2 regions of the Thauera sp. AutoDN2 genome follow, and region 1 is predicted to be linked to the other one. Evidence: predicted binding sites of a transcription regulator. Region 1 holds the regulator's gene; the other holds the start of a gene.
The links. The regulator HrcA, encoded in region 1, represses chaperone genes, less so after heat shock. The targets are predictions, from matches to a motif close to TNTTAGCACTCNNNGNCNNNGAGTGCTAANA.
Positions count from the first base shown of each region.

Region 2: groES (co-chaperone GroES) is a predicted target of HrcA. The motif match lies at 5,946-5,976, and genes of this name have one in related genera.

Region 1 is NZ_JBNCAR010000011.1:38,706-46,535, forward strand. Features, by position in the region: gene ACPT9U_RS08505 (protein kinase domain-containing protein) at 1-143, shown strand, start outside; gene hemH (ferrochelatase) at 200-1,297, opposite strand; gene hrcA (heat-inducible transcriptional repressor HrcA) at 1,350-2,378, opposite strand; gene ACPT9U_RS08520 (NAD kinase) at 2,546-3,427, shown strand; gene recN (DNA repair protein RecN) at 3,518-5,173, shown strand; gene fur (ferric iron uptake transcriptional regulator) at 5,189-5,626, opposite strand; gene ACPT9U_RS08535 (outer membrane protein assembly factor BamE) at 5,805-6,218, shown strand; gene dapB (4-hydroxy-tetrahydrodipicolinate reductase) at 6,324-7,130, shown strand; gene ACPT9U_RS08545 (response regulator) at 7,145-7,830, shown strand, end outside.
Region 2 is NZ_JBNCAR010000002.1:140,577-148,406, forward strand. Features, by position in the region: gene hemA (glutamyl-tRNA reductase) at 1-1,057, opposite strand, end outside; tRNA gene ACPT9U_RS02020 (tRNA-Phe) at 1,199-1,274, opposite strand; gene ACPT9U_RS02025 (sensor histidine kinase) at 1,368-2,855, opposite strand; gene ACPT9U_RS02030 (response regulator transcription factor) at 2,824-3,516, opposite strand; gene groL (chaperonin GroEL) at 3,843-5,495, opposite strand; gene groES (co-chaperone GroES) at 5,549-5,839, opposite strand; gene ACPT9U_RS02045 (Lon protease family protein) at 6,132-7,830, shown strand, end outside.

The sequences.
Region 1 (7,830 bases):
AGCGCTTCAAGCGCCAAGTCGCCACCGCCGTGGTGCGCAGGCTCGCGTCGCTTTCTGCTCAACTTGCCGAGGAGGCGCCCGAGGCTGTGCGGGCGCAGCGATCTGCGCCTGTGAGCCATGACCTGCAACTGCTCGACCCCTGAACGCCATCCTCCGGTGGATCCTCCGTGGGGGATGGTCGCCTCCCCCGGCACATGCCCTATTGAGCTGCGCCTAGTTTGCGTGCGCGTTCGAGGCTGGTCTTGCGCGCTTCGGGTGTCGAAGGCGCCAGCGCGAGCCAGTTGCCCAGGTGCGCGCACGTGAGCTCGGTGAGTGCCTGCATCCATTCGTGGCGCTCATTCAGGCAGGGGATGTAGTGGAAGGCCTTGCCGCCTTTCTCCAGGAACGCCTCCCTGCACTCCATGCCAATTTCCTCCAGGGTCTCGAGACAGTCCGAGACGAAGCCTGGGCACATCACGTCGACGCGGCCCACCCCCTGTGCCGCGAGCGCCTCGAGCGTGGGCTGCGTGTAGGGTTGGAGCCATTCGGCCTTGCCGAAGCGCGACTGAAAGGTCACCAGCACCTTCTCCGGCGCGAGGCCAAGCCCTTCCGCCACCAGCCGGCCGGTCTTGTGGCATTCGCAATGATAGGGGTCACCCAGATCGAGCGAGCGCCGCGGCACACCATGGAAGCTGAGCAACAGGCGATCGGGTTCGCCGTTCGCGGCCCAGTGGTCGCGCACGCTCTGCACCAGCGCCGCGATGTAGCCCGGATGGTCGTGGAAGTTGCGTACGAAGCGGACTTCGGGCTGATTGCGCCAGCGTGCCATGCAGCGTCCCACCTCATCCACGACGGTGGCGGAGGTGCTTGCCGAATACTGCGGGTAGAGCGGTAGCACGAGGATGCGGGTGCAGCCGCGTGCGCGCATGGCATTGAGGGTGTCCTCGATCGAGGGCGTTCCATATCGCATCGCATACGCGACGTCGAGTTCCCCGTGGCCGGCTTTCGCGAGATATCCGGCGAGCAGCTTGGTCTGGCGCTCGGTGTGCACCTTCAGGGGGGAGCCTTCGTCGGTCCAGATGGTGGCGTATTTTGCGGCCGAGGCCTTGGGGCGGGTGTTGAGGATGATGCCGTTGAGGATCAGCCACCAGATCGGGCGTGGAATCTCTACCACGCGTGGATCGGACAGGAACTGCTTGAGGTAGGGGCGCAGCGCGGCCGCGGTGGGTGCCTCGGGGCTGCCCAGGTTGACGAGCAGCACGCCGGTACGGGGCGTATCGTCGTGTTTGAAAGGCGGTTCTTTCCAGTAACGGGACATCGGATTCCTTGTCGTTCTTTCTGTTGTCGCGGCCAGTGGTGTGGGTCCGCCCTCAGTTGCGGGCGGACAGCGCGTTGGAGAGCAGGCGAGCGGTGATGTCGACGATCGGGATCACGCGGTCGTAGGCCATGCGTGTCGGGCCGATCACGCCCAGGGAGCCCACGACCTGACCATCCACCTCGTACGGGGCAGTGATGACGCTGCAGCCGTCCAGGGGCTCCAGGCCGGATTCGCCACCGATGAAGATCTGCACGCCTTCGGCCCGGTTCGACAGGTCGAGCAACTGCATCAGGCCGGTACGCTGTTCGAAAAGCTTGAACAGCTCGCGCAGGCGCGACATGTTCGAGGACAGGTCGTCGATGTCGAGCAGGTTGGTTTCGCCCGAAATCACGTAGTTCGACGCGTTGTCCTCGGCCGCCTGCGCGCCTGCGTCCACCGTTGCGCTCATCAGCTCGGTCATGTCGCTGCGCAGCTGTCGGAGTTCATCCTTGAGTCGGATGCGGATCTCGTCGAAGGACAAGCCGGCGTAGTGTTCGTTCAGGTACTGCGTGGTGGCCCCAAGTTCGGCGGAGCTATAGCCGCGGCGGGTGAGGAGCAGACGGTTCTGCACGTCGCCACCGGTGGTGACGATGATAAGCAGGATCCGGTTTTCGGCGAGGCTGATGAACTCGAACTGGCGGATGCGCACCGCTTCCTTGCGCGGCGCGACGACCACCCCCGCGAAGCGGGTGAGATCCGAGAGCAGATGTGAGGCAGAACTGATCAGGCGTTGCGGCTGATCGGGCGGCAGTTGCCCCTTCAGTGCGCGTACACGCTCGCTGCCGAGTGGCTGCACGGTGAGCAGGGTATCCACGAAGAAGCGGTAGCCCCGCGCCGTCGGAATGCGCCCTGCCGAAGTGTGCGGGCTTGCAATGAAGCCCATCTCCTCAAGGTCGCTCATCACATTGCGCACCGTGGCGGGTGACAGCTCCAGTCCGGAAAAGCGCGACAGTGCGCGCGAACCAACCGGCTGCCCATCGGCGATGTAGCGTTCGATCAGGGTCTTGAGCAGGATCTGGGAGCGGGTGTCGATGGAATTCATGGCAGTCGGGAATATAGCCCGGATTCTACGGAAGCGTCCCTTCGCAGGCCAGTTGGCCGGGCTACATTGGCCGGATCGCGCGATCCGCAAAGCTTCTCTCCTTCGGCTTCTCCGGAACTCTTTGGCGTCATGCCCGAGGGCTGGGCATTGTGGTTTAATCCAGGTCCATGAGCACGAACTTCCGCACGATTGCCCTCATCGGCAAGTACCAGAGTACCGACGTGGCCGAGTCGGTGCTCTCGGTCGCGCGCTATCTGCGTGATCGTGGCCTCACCGTATTGATCGAGCAGGGCACCGCGAGTTCGATCGGTGGCGTGCACGATTTTCCGGTGGCGAGCTACGAATACATCGGTGTGAGCGCCGACCTCGCCGTCGTTGTCGGCGGAGATGGAAGCATGCTGCATAGTGCGCGCCGGCTCGTCGATCATGGCGTACCCCTGGTCGGGGTCAATCTGGGCCGGCTGGGTTTTCTGACCGACATTTCGCGCAGCCATGCCAGCGAGCGCCTGGGCGAGATGCTGGATGGCCATTACACGGAAGAGCATCGTTTCATGCTCGATGCGGAGGTGCTGCGAGGTGGGGAACGTGTGTTCCATACGCTCGCGCTCAACGACGTGGTGGTCAACAAGGGCGATCTGGGGCGCATGATCGAATTCGACCTCTCCATCGATGGGGAATTCGTCTACACGCAACGCTCGGACGGCATGATCGTGTCCACGCCGACCGGCTCGACCGCCTACGCGCTCTCCGCCAATGGCCCGATCCTGCACCCGAGTGTGGGCGGGATCGCCCTGGTGCCGCTGTGTCCGCATGCGCTTACGGCGCGTCCGATCACGTTGCCCGACAGTTGCTGCATCGACATCGCCATGCTGCCCCTGCAGGATGCGCGCGTGCATTTCGACGGCCAGACACGCTTCGACCTGCGTGCGGGAGACTGCGTGCGGCTCAAGCGTTCTGTGCACACGCTGCGTCTGCTGCACCCGAAGGGCTACAGCTACTTCGACATGCTGCGCGAGAAGCTTCACTGGAGCGCCGCGCCGCGGAACTGATCCGGTCGCTGGTGCAAACGAACGCGCTCTTGCGCTGCTCGCTTTTCTTCCGTTTCGAAACCCGCTTTTCCTTTGATTTGCCTCGCTACGATGCTGCGCAGCCTGACCATTCGTGATTTTGTCATCGTCGACCGGCTCGATCTGGAATTCGAGCCGGGCTTTGGCGCCCTGACCGGCGAAACCGGGGCAGGCAAATCCATCCTGCTCGATGCGCTTGGTCTTGCGCTCGGTGGCCGCGGGGATGCCGCCGCAGTGCGTCAGGGGCGCGAGCGCGCCGAGGTGGTCGCCGAGTTCGATCTGCCGGTCGAGGGCGGGCTTCGTGCCTGGCTGGTGGAGCAGGGCTTGGGTGTTGAAGAGGATTGCGCGATCCTGCGCCGGACCATCGACGCCGGCGGACGCAGCCGGGCCTGGATCAATGGCAGCGCTGTAACGCTTACGCAACTGCGCAGCGCGGGGGAGTGGCTGGCCGATATTCACGGACAGCATGCGCACCACGCTTTGTTGCGTGGCGAGGCGCAGCGCGCGCTGCTGGACGCCCAGGCTGGAGCGCTTGGCCTCGCGGCGGAGGTGGCGGATAGGCATCGTGAATGGCAGCGAATGCTGCGTCTGCAGCGGGAGGCCGAGGTGGATTCGGCCAGCTCGGCCAAGGAGCGCGAACTGCTTGGCTGGCAACTTGGCGAGTTGGAAGAGCTTGGCTTCGATGTCGAGGAATGGCTCGCGCTGGAAGCCGAGCATGGACGTCTTGCCCATGCTGCAAGCATTTTGGAAGGCGCCGAGGAAACACTGGCCGTGCTTGGGGAAGGCGACGCGGCGGTCTGTTCGATGCTCCGGCATCTGGATGCGCGCATCAGCGGGCTGTGCGAGTTCGACCCCGGGTTGGCCGACGTGCGCGAGTTACTCGGTGCTGCGGCGATTCAGGCGGACGAAGCCCTGCACGCCTTGCGTCGTTACCACGACCGGCTGGACCTGGACCCCGCACGGCTGGCAGAGGTGGAACGCCGCATCGCCGCCGTCATGGACATGGCGCGCAAGCACCGCGTGGCGCCGGAGGCGCTTCCCGAGCTTGCCGATCAGTGGCGCACGCGGCTGGCTACACTCGAGGCCACTGCCGATCCGCAGCGCCTGGCCGCAGCCGCGCGTGAGGCCGAGCAGCACTACATGGAAGCAGCACGTGCGCTGTCGCTCCAGCGCGCGCCGGCAGCGCGCAGGCTGTCTGAAGAGATCAGCGCTGCGATGCAGGACCTCGCGATGGCGGGCGGGCGCTTCGAGATCGCGCTCGAGGCCTGCCCGCCCGGGGCAAACGGGCTGGAGGGTGTCGAGTTCCGCGTTGCTGCCAACGCCGGGCAGGCATTGCGCAGCCTGGCGAAGGTGGCGTCCGGCGGCGAGCTCTCGCGCATCGGGCTTGCCATTCAGGTGATGACGAGCCGGGACGCGGCAGTGCCGACGCTGATTTTCGACGAGGTGGATGTGGGTATCGGCGGTAGGGTCGCCGAGATCGTTGGCAAACTGCTGGCGCGCCTGGGCAGGGAGCGTCAGGTTCTGTGCGTGACGCACCTGCCGCAGGTGGCCGCTTGTGCCGACTGGCAGTGGCGAATCGCGAAGCGGGACCACGATGGCGAAACGCTGAGCGAAGTCTCCCCGCTTGCGCACGAGGCGCGCGTGGAGGAGATTGCGCGTATGCTCGGCGGCGTGCACATTACCGCCACCACGCGCCAGCACGCCGCCGAACTGCTCGGTGCGCGCTGAGCGCGGGCGGCTGCCTCAGTCCTCGCGCTCGAGGTTGGGGCAGTTCTCGCGCGTGCAGTCCGCGTAAATGTAGAGTGCGTGATCGCGGATCTTGAATCCGCGCTCTTCGGCGATCTTGTTCTGCCGACGCTCGATCTCCGCGTCGAAGAATTCCTCGACCTTGCCGCACTGCATGCACACGAGGTGGTCGTGATGCCCGCCCTCGTTCAGTTCGAACACGGCCTTGCCCGATTCGAAGTAGTGCCGCTCGAGCAGTCCAGCCTGCTCGAACTGGGTCAGCACGCGATAGACCGTCGCCAGGCCGATGTCCATGCCTTCGTTCATCAGTGCGCGGTAAACGTCCTCCGCGGTCAGATGGCGCTGATCCGAATGCTGAAAGAGGTCGAGGATCTTCAGGCGCGGATAGGTCGCCTTGAGGCCGATGCTTTTCAGGTTCTTGGAGTTGTCTGACATTGGACTGGGCAAGTGATGAGGGCCTGAAGGGGGCGTATTCGCCGGGGGGCGGCCACGGCAGCGAGGCGAAGCGGTGACCGGGAGAGGGCGCAGCAGCGCCTTATGAACGCGCCTATGTTATATTTTTTACCCCTTTCTGAGAACAGCGACTCCGTCGCGACCAGGTCCGAACACCCACATGCGTTCCCACTTCGCTGCCGCGCTCGTCGCCACCAGCCTGCTCGCAGGCTGCTCCTTCGACTCCCTGGTCGGGGTCGTCAATCCTTATCGCATCGACGTCCGGCAAGGCAATTACGTCGACCAGGAAATGGTATCCCAGTTGCAGCGAGGCATGACGCGCGACCAAGTGCGTTACGTGCTCGGGACACCCCTGGTGGTGGGGATGTTCCGCAAGGATCGGTGGGATTACGTCTATCGCTACCGCCCGGGGCATGCCGATGCGCAGCAGCGTGTGATCTCGCTGTTCTTTGAAGGCGATGCGCTTGAGCGGATCGAAGGTGACGTCGAGGCAGGCAGTGGCGCGGAGGCGTCCGGCGAAACCGGCGCGGTGCGCAGTCGTGTGGTCGAACTGCCGGCCGCAACGGCGCGCTGAGGGCGCGTTCGGCTTGGAACAGTCCCTTGGAACCCCCGGGTTCGCAACCGTTCACATCGTCGGCGCGCCTGCCGGGTGCGTCGCGTCGTTCAGGAATACATGAAGATGTCGGAGATTCGAGTCGCGATTGCCGGAGCATCCGGCCGAATGGGGCGCATGCTGATCGAGGCGGCGCTCGCGGAGGAAGGCGTGGTGCTGGCAGCCGCCTTCGATCGGCCGGGTACGCCTTTCATCGGCCGCGATGCGGGCGAGATGGCTGGTGTTATGACCGGTGTGGCGATCGGTGACGATGCGGAGCGCGCGATTGGCGCAGCCGACTGTGTGATCGACTTCACCCGCCCCGAGGGAACGCTCACCCATCTCGCGCTGGCTCGCCGTCTGGGTAAGGCAATGGTGATCGGTACGACCGGATTCGACCAGGCGGGCAAGGCCGAAATTGCGGCAGCCGGTCAGGAGATCCCCGTCGTGTTCGCGCCCAACATGGCCGTTGGGGTCAATGCCGTGTTCAGGCTGCTCGAGGTGGCGGCCCGCATCCTGTCCGAGGGTTATGACGTAGAGGTGATCGAAGCGCATCATCGCTTCAAGGTCGATGCGCCTTCGGGCACTGCGTTGCGCATGGGTGAGGTGGTGGCGCGCGAGCTCGGTCGGGATCTCGATCGCTGCGCAGTGTATGGGCGCGAAGGCCATACCGGCGAGCGCAGCTCCGAGACGATTGGTTTCTCCACGATTCGTGGCGGCGACGTCGTCGGCGATCACACGGTCCTCTTCGCGGGGATCGGTGAACGCATCGAGATCACGCACAAGTCTGGCAGCCGGATGCCCTATGCGCTCGGCTCCATGCGCGCCGCGCGCTTTCTGGCCGGTCGCAGCAGTGGCTTGTTCGACATGCAGGACGTGCTCGGGCTGCGCTGAACGAGGTCCGTGCCGTGTCCGGCGAAACGCCCCCTTCCCCTCGTGAGCCCGATCAGTCGGCAAGCTCCGCAGCGGGCGAAGAGGTGCTCACCGAGGCCTGCGCGAGGGCGCGGCGGCAGCTGGAGTTGCTGTGCGATACGACCGGCGCCGGGGTTTGGGAGCTGGATCTCGAGAGCGGTGTCGTGCAGACCGACACGCGTTGGCGCGCCCGCCTTGGCTATGAAACATCCGAAACGATCGAATGGTCCGACCTGATCGAGGAAGGGGGCGTAGAGCGAATCCAAGCGGTACTGCGGGCGCTGTTGAAGGAGGAGGTGCCCGATTTGATCGTGGAGTTGCGCTTCCGCGCCTGTGACGGCAGCTGGCGCTGGATCGAGCTGCGGGGGCGTACGGCGGGCGCACCGTTCGAGGGGCGCTGGACACTCGTCGAAGGTACCTACCGCGACGTCACGCAGCGCAAGCAGCGCGAGCTTGAACTGCTTGAGGCCAAGGAGGCGGCGGAAGCCGCCAGCCGTGCAAAGGGTGACTTTCTGGCGAACATGAGCCACGAGATCCGCACGCCGATGAACGGCATCATCGGCATGACGGACCTCCTGCTCGACTCCGGCATGGTGGGCGAGCAGCGCGAATACCTGCTTACGGTCAAATCGTCGGCGGATGCACTGCTCACCATCATCAACGACATCCTGGATTTCTCGCG
Region 2 (7,830 bases), on a different contig from region 1:
GCCGCAGTCCCTCGGCGTGCTCGCGCAAGGAACGGATCACCGGCACCGTCTCGCGCGCGGACATCCAGTGCAGGAAGCCATCGACCCGGGTGTCAATGATCTGCTCGGCTTCGATCACCGCCTGCTGGCGCGACTCGATACCCTCTTCAACCACCTGCGCGAGATCGTCCACCGTGTAGAGGAAGATGTCGTCCAGCGCGCCGACCTCCTGCTCGATGTCGCGCGGCACGGCGAGGTCCACCATCACCATCGGACGGTGGCGGCGCGCCTTGACCGCGCGCTCGACCATGCCGAGACCCACTATCGGCAGCGGCGCTGCAGTACAGGACACGACCACGTCGAAGCGCGGCAGCGCGTCGCCGATCTGATCGATGCGCATGGTGCTCGCACCAAAGCGCGCAGCGAGTGCCTGCGCGCGCTCCTCGGTGCGGTTGGCAACCGTCATGGACTTGGGCTTTGCGCCGCCGAAATGCGCGGCGCAGAGCTCGATCATTTCGCCCGCCCCGATGAAAAGCACGTGCTGGTCGGCGACGCGCTCGAAGATGCGCTCCGTGAGATGCACCGCAGCAGCGGCCATCGAAACCGTATTGGCGCCGATCGCGGTGGTCGAGCGCACTTCCTTGGCCACCGCGAAGGTGTTCTGGAACAGCTTGTGCAACAGCACCCCCATGGTGCCCGCCTCTTCGGCGTAGCGTGCCGCATCCTTCACCTGACCGAGGATCTGCGGCTCACCAATCACCATCGAATCGAGTCCGCTCGCCACCCGGAAGACGTGACGGATCGCGTCGCGCTGCGGATAGGCATACAGGTAGGGGGAGACCTCGACCAGCGGCAGCCGGTGGAAGCGTGCCAGCCAGTCGGCCGCCGTCTGCGGCTGTTCAGCGGCGAAATAGAGCTCGGTGCGATTGCAGGTCGACAGGATCGCAGCCTCTCGCACCGAATCCGCATGCACGAGATCGTGCAGGGCCTGGGCCAGCCGCTCAGGCTGGAACGCAACGCGTTCGCGGATTGCGAGCGGTGCGGTGTGGTGATTCAGGCCGAGGGCGAAGAGTTGCATGCGGGGCTGGAGTCGATCGGAGCGAAGCGGATTATATCACCGCGCCACAGCCCCAAAATTGAGCCGAATCAGCAACTTCAGGAGCGAAACGGAGGCCGCAAAGCAAATGGGCCGACACGAAGTCGGCCCATTCTCGAGTTCTGGTGGCCAGTCGCGGAATCGAACCACGGACACGCGGATTTTCAATCCGCTGCTCTACCAACTGAGCTAACTGGCCAGCGAGATGCGCATTATAGCGGCAGATTCTCCGAAGTCAAAGGGGTCTGTGATCTTTTGGCCTGCTATCTCTTCTCGCAGCGCCTGTCGCAACCTACAGGGCATCGTAGTCGCCCTGCACGATCGGGGGCGGATGCAGGTGGGTACGGGGGAACACCACCCGAGCCAGGGTGCCTTTCCCTCCAGGTGCCGAATCGAGCGTAACGGCTGCGCGGTGCAACTCGGCGATCTCGCGCACAATCGGCAGCCCGAGGCCGGAGCCATCCACGCCGCTGCCGAGCACGCGAAAGAAGCGCTCGAAGACCCGCTCGCGGTCGCCCTCGGGAATCCCCGGGCCAGTATCTTCGACCTCCAGGATCGGCGAGCCGGCGAAGCGCGTGCGGGCCGTGACACTGCCTCCGGACGGCGTGTATTTGACCGCATTGTCGACCAGGTTCTTGACCAGTTCCCGCAGCAGGACGGTGTTTCCCTCAATGAACAGTTCCTGATCGCCCGCCTCGACCCCCAGGTCGATGTGCTTGGCCTGCGCACGTGGGAAGAGATCGAGGGCGACCTCCCTCACCACGGCATCCAGGCTCACCCGCTCAACCGCATAGAGCTTCTCGAAGCTGGCCTCTGCACGCGCCAGCGACAGAAGCTGGTTGATCAGGTGCGCGGCGCGGTCCGTGCTCTCGGCAATCCGGGCCAGCGACTCGCGCAACTGGTCGGGATCGGTTTCGTGCATCGCCAGGTCAGTCTGCATCTTTAGACCCGTCAGCGGGGTGCGCATCTGGTGGGCCGCGTCGGCGATGAAGCGTTGCTGCGCCTGCAGGTTCTCTTCCAGGCGGACCATCATGTCGTTGTAGGCAACGATCAACGGCCGCACCTCCTCGGGCACCGCTGACGGTTCGACCGGAGAGAGGTCCGTCGGCCGCCGTCGCCGGATCAGACTCTGCAGGCGGTTGAGCGGGGCAATGCCTCGGCTCAGACCCACCCACACCAGCACCACCGCAAGCGGGATGATGGCGAACTGCGGCAGCAGCACGCCAGTCACGACGCGCGAGGCCAGGTCGGTGCGCTTGTTCCGCGTCTCCGCCACCTGCACCACCACCAGTCGGTCGAAAATCTCAGGAGCCGGCTTCAGGAAACGGTAGGCAACCCGAACCTCTTCGCCATGAATGAGCTCGTCGCGCAGCAGTACCTCCTCGCCGACGAGACTACGGGGCATGGGCGCAGGCGGGATCTCGGCGTCGCCGGAGAGTGTGCGGCCCTCATCGTCAGCGACCTGGTAATACACCACGTCATCCTGATCCGCCCGGAACAGCGCCCGTGGCGGCGCGGGGAAGCTCACCGCAACCTGCCCGCCATCGATCGACACGAATCGCGCCAGCGTGCGCACGCTGTCGGCGAGCGCGAGATCGTAGGGCTGGTTGGCGATATTGTCGGCAACGTTGTGCGTGACGATGATGGAAATCGGCCACAGGAACAGCAGCGGCGCGAGCATCCAGTCCAGGATCTCGCCAAACAGGGAGTTCGGTGGACCGGACTTGCGCGGCACAGCGCCGCCCTTGTCAGCCTTGGGCTTTCGCCGCAGGGGCAGCATCGGGGTTTTCCAGGCAGTACCCCAGACCGCGCACCGTCACGATGCGTACACCGCTGTCCTCGAGCTTCTTGCGCAGGCGATGCACATAGACCTCGATGGCGTTGCTGGAGACTTCCTCCCCCCAGCCACACAGGTGATCGACGAGCTGGTCCTTGCTCACCAAACGTCCCATGCGGAGAAGGAAGATCTCGAGCAGACCGATCTCGCGGGCGGACAACTCGATGAGCTGACCGCCGATCTTCACGACCCGATCGGCCTGATCGTAACTGAGCTGCCCCACCTCGACACAACGCGGCTGGCCCGTACCGCGCCGGGTCAGCGCCCGCACCCGCGCTTCCAGCTCAGGAAGCGCGAACGGCTTGGTCAGGTAGTCGTCTGCGCCGGCATCGAGCCCGCGCACACGGTCGTCCACCCCGTCCTGTGCGGTCAAGATCAGCACCGGCTGCGCGGACTTGCGCGCGCGCAGGCGCTTGAGCACGTCGATCCCGTTCATGCGTGGCATGCCAAGATCGAGAATGGCGAGATCGTAGGTCTGGCCCGCCAGCGCAGCGTCCGCCTCCATGCCATCCGCTACGTGATCAAGCGCGTAGCCACCGCGACGCAGCGCACGGCAGATGCCATCGGCGATCACGGGATCGTCTTCCGCCAACAGAATACGCATAGGACCTGAGCTGTAAGTTCGTTGTAAGCGGAGCTTCCGAGAATGAAGCCGCTGTTCTCCTTTTGCTCGGTCTTCGGGAACGTTGCCGTCAGCGCGGCGACGTTCCGGGGAGCGGCGCCGGACCGAATCCGCACGCTCCCCACCGACCTTTCTCCCTCGAACACGGCCAGATTATCCCACGCTTCGGCATGCTTCGCGCACCGAGGATCCGTAGCACTGTCGACTCGCAGCCCGGTAAACGAAGAACGGCCCCGCACTTCGCGGAGCCGTTCTTCGTTTACCGCGGCTTGCGCCCCGCCCCAAGAAGAAGGCGAGGCGCGGGCACATTACATGCCCATACCGCCCATGCCGCCCATACCACCCATGCCGCCCATATCGGGCATGCCGCCCATCGGCTTGTCTTCCGCCAGCTCGCCGACCATGCAGTCGGTGGTCAGCATCAGACCAGCGACGGACGCGGCGTTCTGCAGCGCGGTGCGGGTGACCTTGGTCGGATCCAGCACGCCCATCTCGACCATGTCGCCGTACTCGCCGGTAGCGGCGTTGAAACCGTAGTTGCCCGAACCCTCGACAACCTTGTTCACCACCACGCTCGGCTCGTCACCGGCGTTGGCGACGATCTCGCGCAGCGGCTGCTCCATGGCGCGCAGCACGATCTTGATGCCGGCATCCTGGTCGTGGTTGTCGCCCTTCAGCTCGCCCAGTGCAGCACGGGCACGCAGCAGCGCAACACCGCCGCCGGGGACGATGCCCTCTTCCACTGCAGCGCGGGTGGCGTGCAGGGCGTCTTCGACGCGGGCCTTCTTTTCCTTCATCTCGACTTCGGTGGCGGCACCGACCTTGATCACCGCAACACCGCCCGCCAGCTTGGCGACGCGCTCCTGCAGCTTCTCGCGGTCGTAGTCGGAGGTGGCTTCCTCGATCTGCACGCGGATCTGCTTGACGCGGGCTTCGATGCGCTCGGCCTGGCCGGCGCCATCGATGATGATGGTGTTTTCCTTGCCGATCTCGATGCGGGCAGCCTGGCCGAGGTCGTCCAGGGTGGCCTTCTCAAGGGTCAGGCCGACTTCTTCGGCGATGACCTGGCCGCCGGTCAGGATGGCGATGTCTTCCAGCATGGCCTTGCGACGGTCGCCGAAGCCCGGAGCCTTGACGGCGCAGGTCTTGAGGATGCCGCGGATGTTGTTCACCACCAGGGTGGCCAGGGCTTCGCCCTCGACGTCTTCGGCAATGATCAGCAGCGGACGGCCGGCCTTGGCGACCTGCTCGAGCACCGGCAGGAGGTCACGGATGTTGGAGATCTTCTTGTCGAACAGCAGGACGAAGGGCTGCTCGAGGATCGCAACCTGCTTGTCCGGGTTGTTGATGAAGTAGGGCGACAGGTAGCCGCGGTCGAACTGCATGCCCTCGACGACGTCGAGCTCGTTCTGCAGCGACTTGCCGTCTTCGACGGTGATCACGCCTTCCTTGCCGACCTTGTCCATCGCCTTGGCGATGATGTCGCCGATGTCGCTGTCCGAGTTTGCGGAGATCGAGCCGACCTGGGCGATCTCCTTGTTGGTCGAGCAGGGCTTCGACAGCTTCTTCAGCTCGTCGATGGTGGCGATGACGGCCTTGTCGATGCCGCGCTTCAGGTCCATCGGGTTCATGCCGGCGGCAACGAACTTCATGCCTTCACGCACGATCGACTGGGCCAGCACGGTGGCGGTGGTGGTGCCGTCACCGGCGATGTCGGAGGTCTTGGAAGCAACTTCCTTGACCATCTGCGCGCCCATGTTCTCGAACTTGTCCTTCAGTTCGATTTCCTTGGCGACGGAGACGCCATCCTTGGTGACGGTGGGGGCGCCGAAGGAGCGCTCCAGCACCACGTTGCGGCCCTTCGGGCCCAGGGTGACCTTGACCGCGTTGGCCAGGATGTTGATGCCGGCGACCATGCGCTCGCGGGCGGAATCGCCAAACTTGACTTCTTTAGCTGCCATTCTTCAGAACTCCGGAAATATTTCGGTTAGCGTTTCTGGGATTCGGGGGAGGCTCAGGCCTCGACCACGCCCATGATGTCTTCCTCGCGCATCACGAGGAGCTCGTCGCCTTCGACCTTCACGGTCTGGCCGGCGTACTTGCCGAACAAGACCTTGTCGCCCACCTTGACGGCCATCGGACGCACCTTGCCGTCGTCCAGGATCTTGCCGTTGCCGACGGCCAGGACCTCGCCCTGATCGGGCTTCTCGCCGGCGCTGTCCGGGATCACGATGCCGCTCGCGGTCTTGCGCTCGGCTTCCAGACGCTTGACGATCACGCGATCGTGCAGGGGACGAATCTTCATCGAGTTCTCTCCTTTCGGTTCGACTGTTTGGGTTGGTTCGCGGGACGAGCCCGCAGGACAAAATTCGCAGTGACGCGGATCGGCGCAGGAAGCGCCGCCCGACGCTTGTTAGCACTCACCGCTAACGAGTGCTAATAATAGGGACGGGGTCGGTGGATTTCAAGTCCGAGCCATGCAACTTTTTCTGCACCGGTCCGGCACACCGGATGGAAGTTCGGCCAGCGCCGGGTTGGGTCGTTCCGCAGGGGCGGTTAAGATGACGCCGAGACGCCCGAATGCGCGAGGCCCCGTCATGCCCAAGCTCGCCCCGCTTGCTGCTGCACAGCTGCATACCGCCTGCGACCCGGAAGCCCTCGGCTTCCAGCGCTCCGACGAACTCCCCGAACTGGACGCCGCAGACCTGCATGGCCGCGCGGTGGACGCAATCCACCTGGGACTCGACATTGCCGGAGAGGGTTTCAATCTGTTCGTGCTCGGCGACGCCGGAAGCGGCCGCCACGAGATCGTCGCACGCCTGCTCGACGAAAGGCGGCAAGAGGGGCCACCGCCGGGCGACTGGTGCTATGTGTGGAACTTCGAGCACGCCTCGCGACCACGCCTGCTGCGCCTGCCCTGCGGTCGCGGCCCTGCCTTCCGCGACGACATGCAGCACTTCGTAGAGGAGCTGATCCCAGCGATCGCCGCGGTGTTCGAAGGCGACGAGTACCGCGAGCGCATCGAAGCCCTGCAGGACGAAGCAAAACAGCGCGAGGAAACCGCGCTGCGCCAGCTTGGTGACGAAGCCCAGCAACTGGGCATCGCCCTGCTGCGCACCCCGCACGGCTTCGCCTTCCTGCCTATGAAGGACACCGAGAACACGCTCACGCAAGAGGAGTTCGAGAAGCTACCCGAGGACCGCCAGCATGCTCTGGGCGAACACATCAAGGCCCTTCGCGAACGCATGCACCGTCTGGTCGCTGAGTTCCCACGCTGGCGGCGCGAGCTGCAGAATCGCATCCGCGATGCCGGCCGTGACGCACTCGGCGCGACCGTCACCCACATGATCGAGGAGCTCAAGCCACGGTACGCCGATCTGCCCGAGTTGTGCGAGCACCTGGACGAGGTGCTCAAGGACATCATCGCCAGCGGCGAATCGCTACACACCTCACCGCGCAGCGATGAGGACACGGAGACGCTGACCTTTTCGGGCAGCATTTCCGTGCAGCGCTACCTGGTGAATGTGCTGGTGGCCAACCCCGCCGACGGGGCCCTGCCCGTGGTGTACGAGGACCACCCGACCCTGCAGAACCTGGTCGGCCGCATCGACCACCTGGTGCACATGGGTACACTGGTGAGCAATTTCACGCTGATTCGCGCCGGCGCCCTGCACCGCGCAAACGGCGGCTTCCTGGTGCTGGATGCAATGAAGCTGCTCGCCCAGCCCTTTGCATGGGAAGGCCTCAAGCGCGCACTGAAGTCCGGCCGGCTGCGCATCGAGTCCCTGTCAGAACTGATTGGCGTCGCCGGTTCGGTGCAACTCGAACCCGAACCGATGCCGCTCGAACTCAAACTGATCCTGATCGGCGAACGGGTGATCTACTACCTGCTCGGCCAGTACGATCCGGAGTTCCCGGCACTGTTCCGCATCAACGCGGACATGGAGAGCGAGATCGTGCGCAGCGCGGACAACACCGCGGCCTACGCACGCCTGATCGCCGCCCTCGCCCGCCGCGCCGCACTGCCTCCGCTCTCGGCGCCCGCGATGGCGCGCCTGATCGATCAAGCGGCGCGGATCGCCGGCGATGCCGAGCGCCTGAGCACGCATACCCAACCGATCGACGACCGCCTGCGCGAGGCAGCGCACTTTGCCACCGCGAGCGGCGCCGACCGCATCGAGCGCGACCACGTGGAGGCTGCACTTGAGGCCCATCGGCGGCGCCACGAACGCATCCGCTTGCGCCACCAGCAGGAGATCCTGCGCGGGCAGTGGCTAGTGGACACCGACGGCAGCC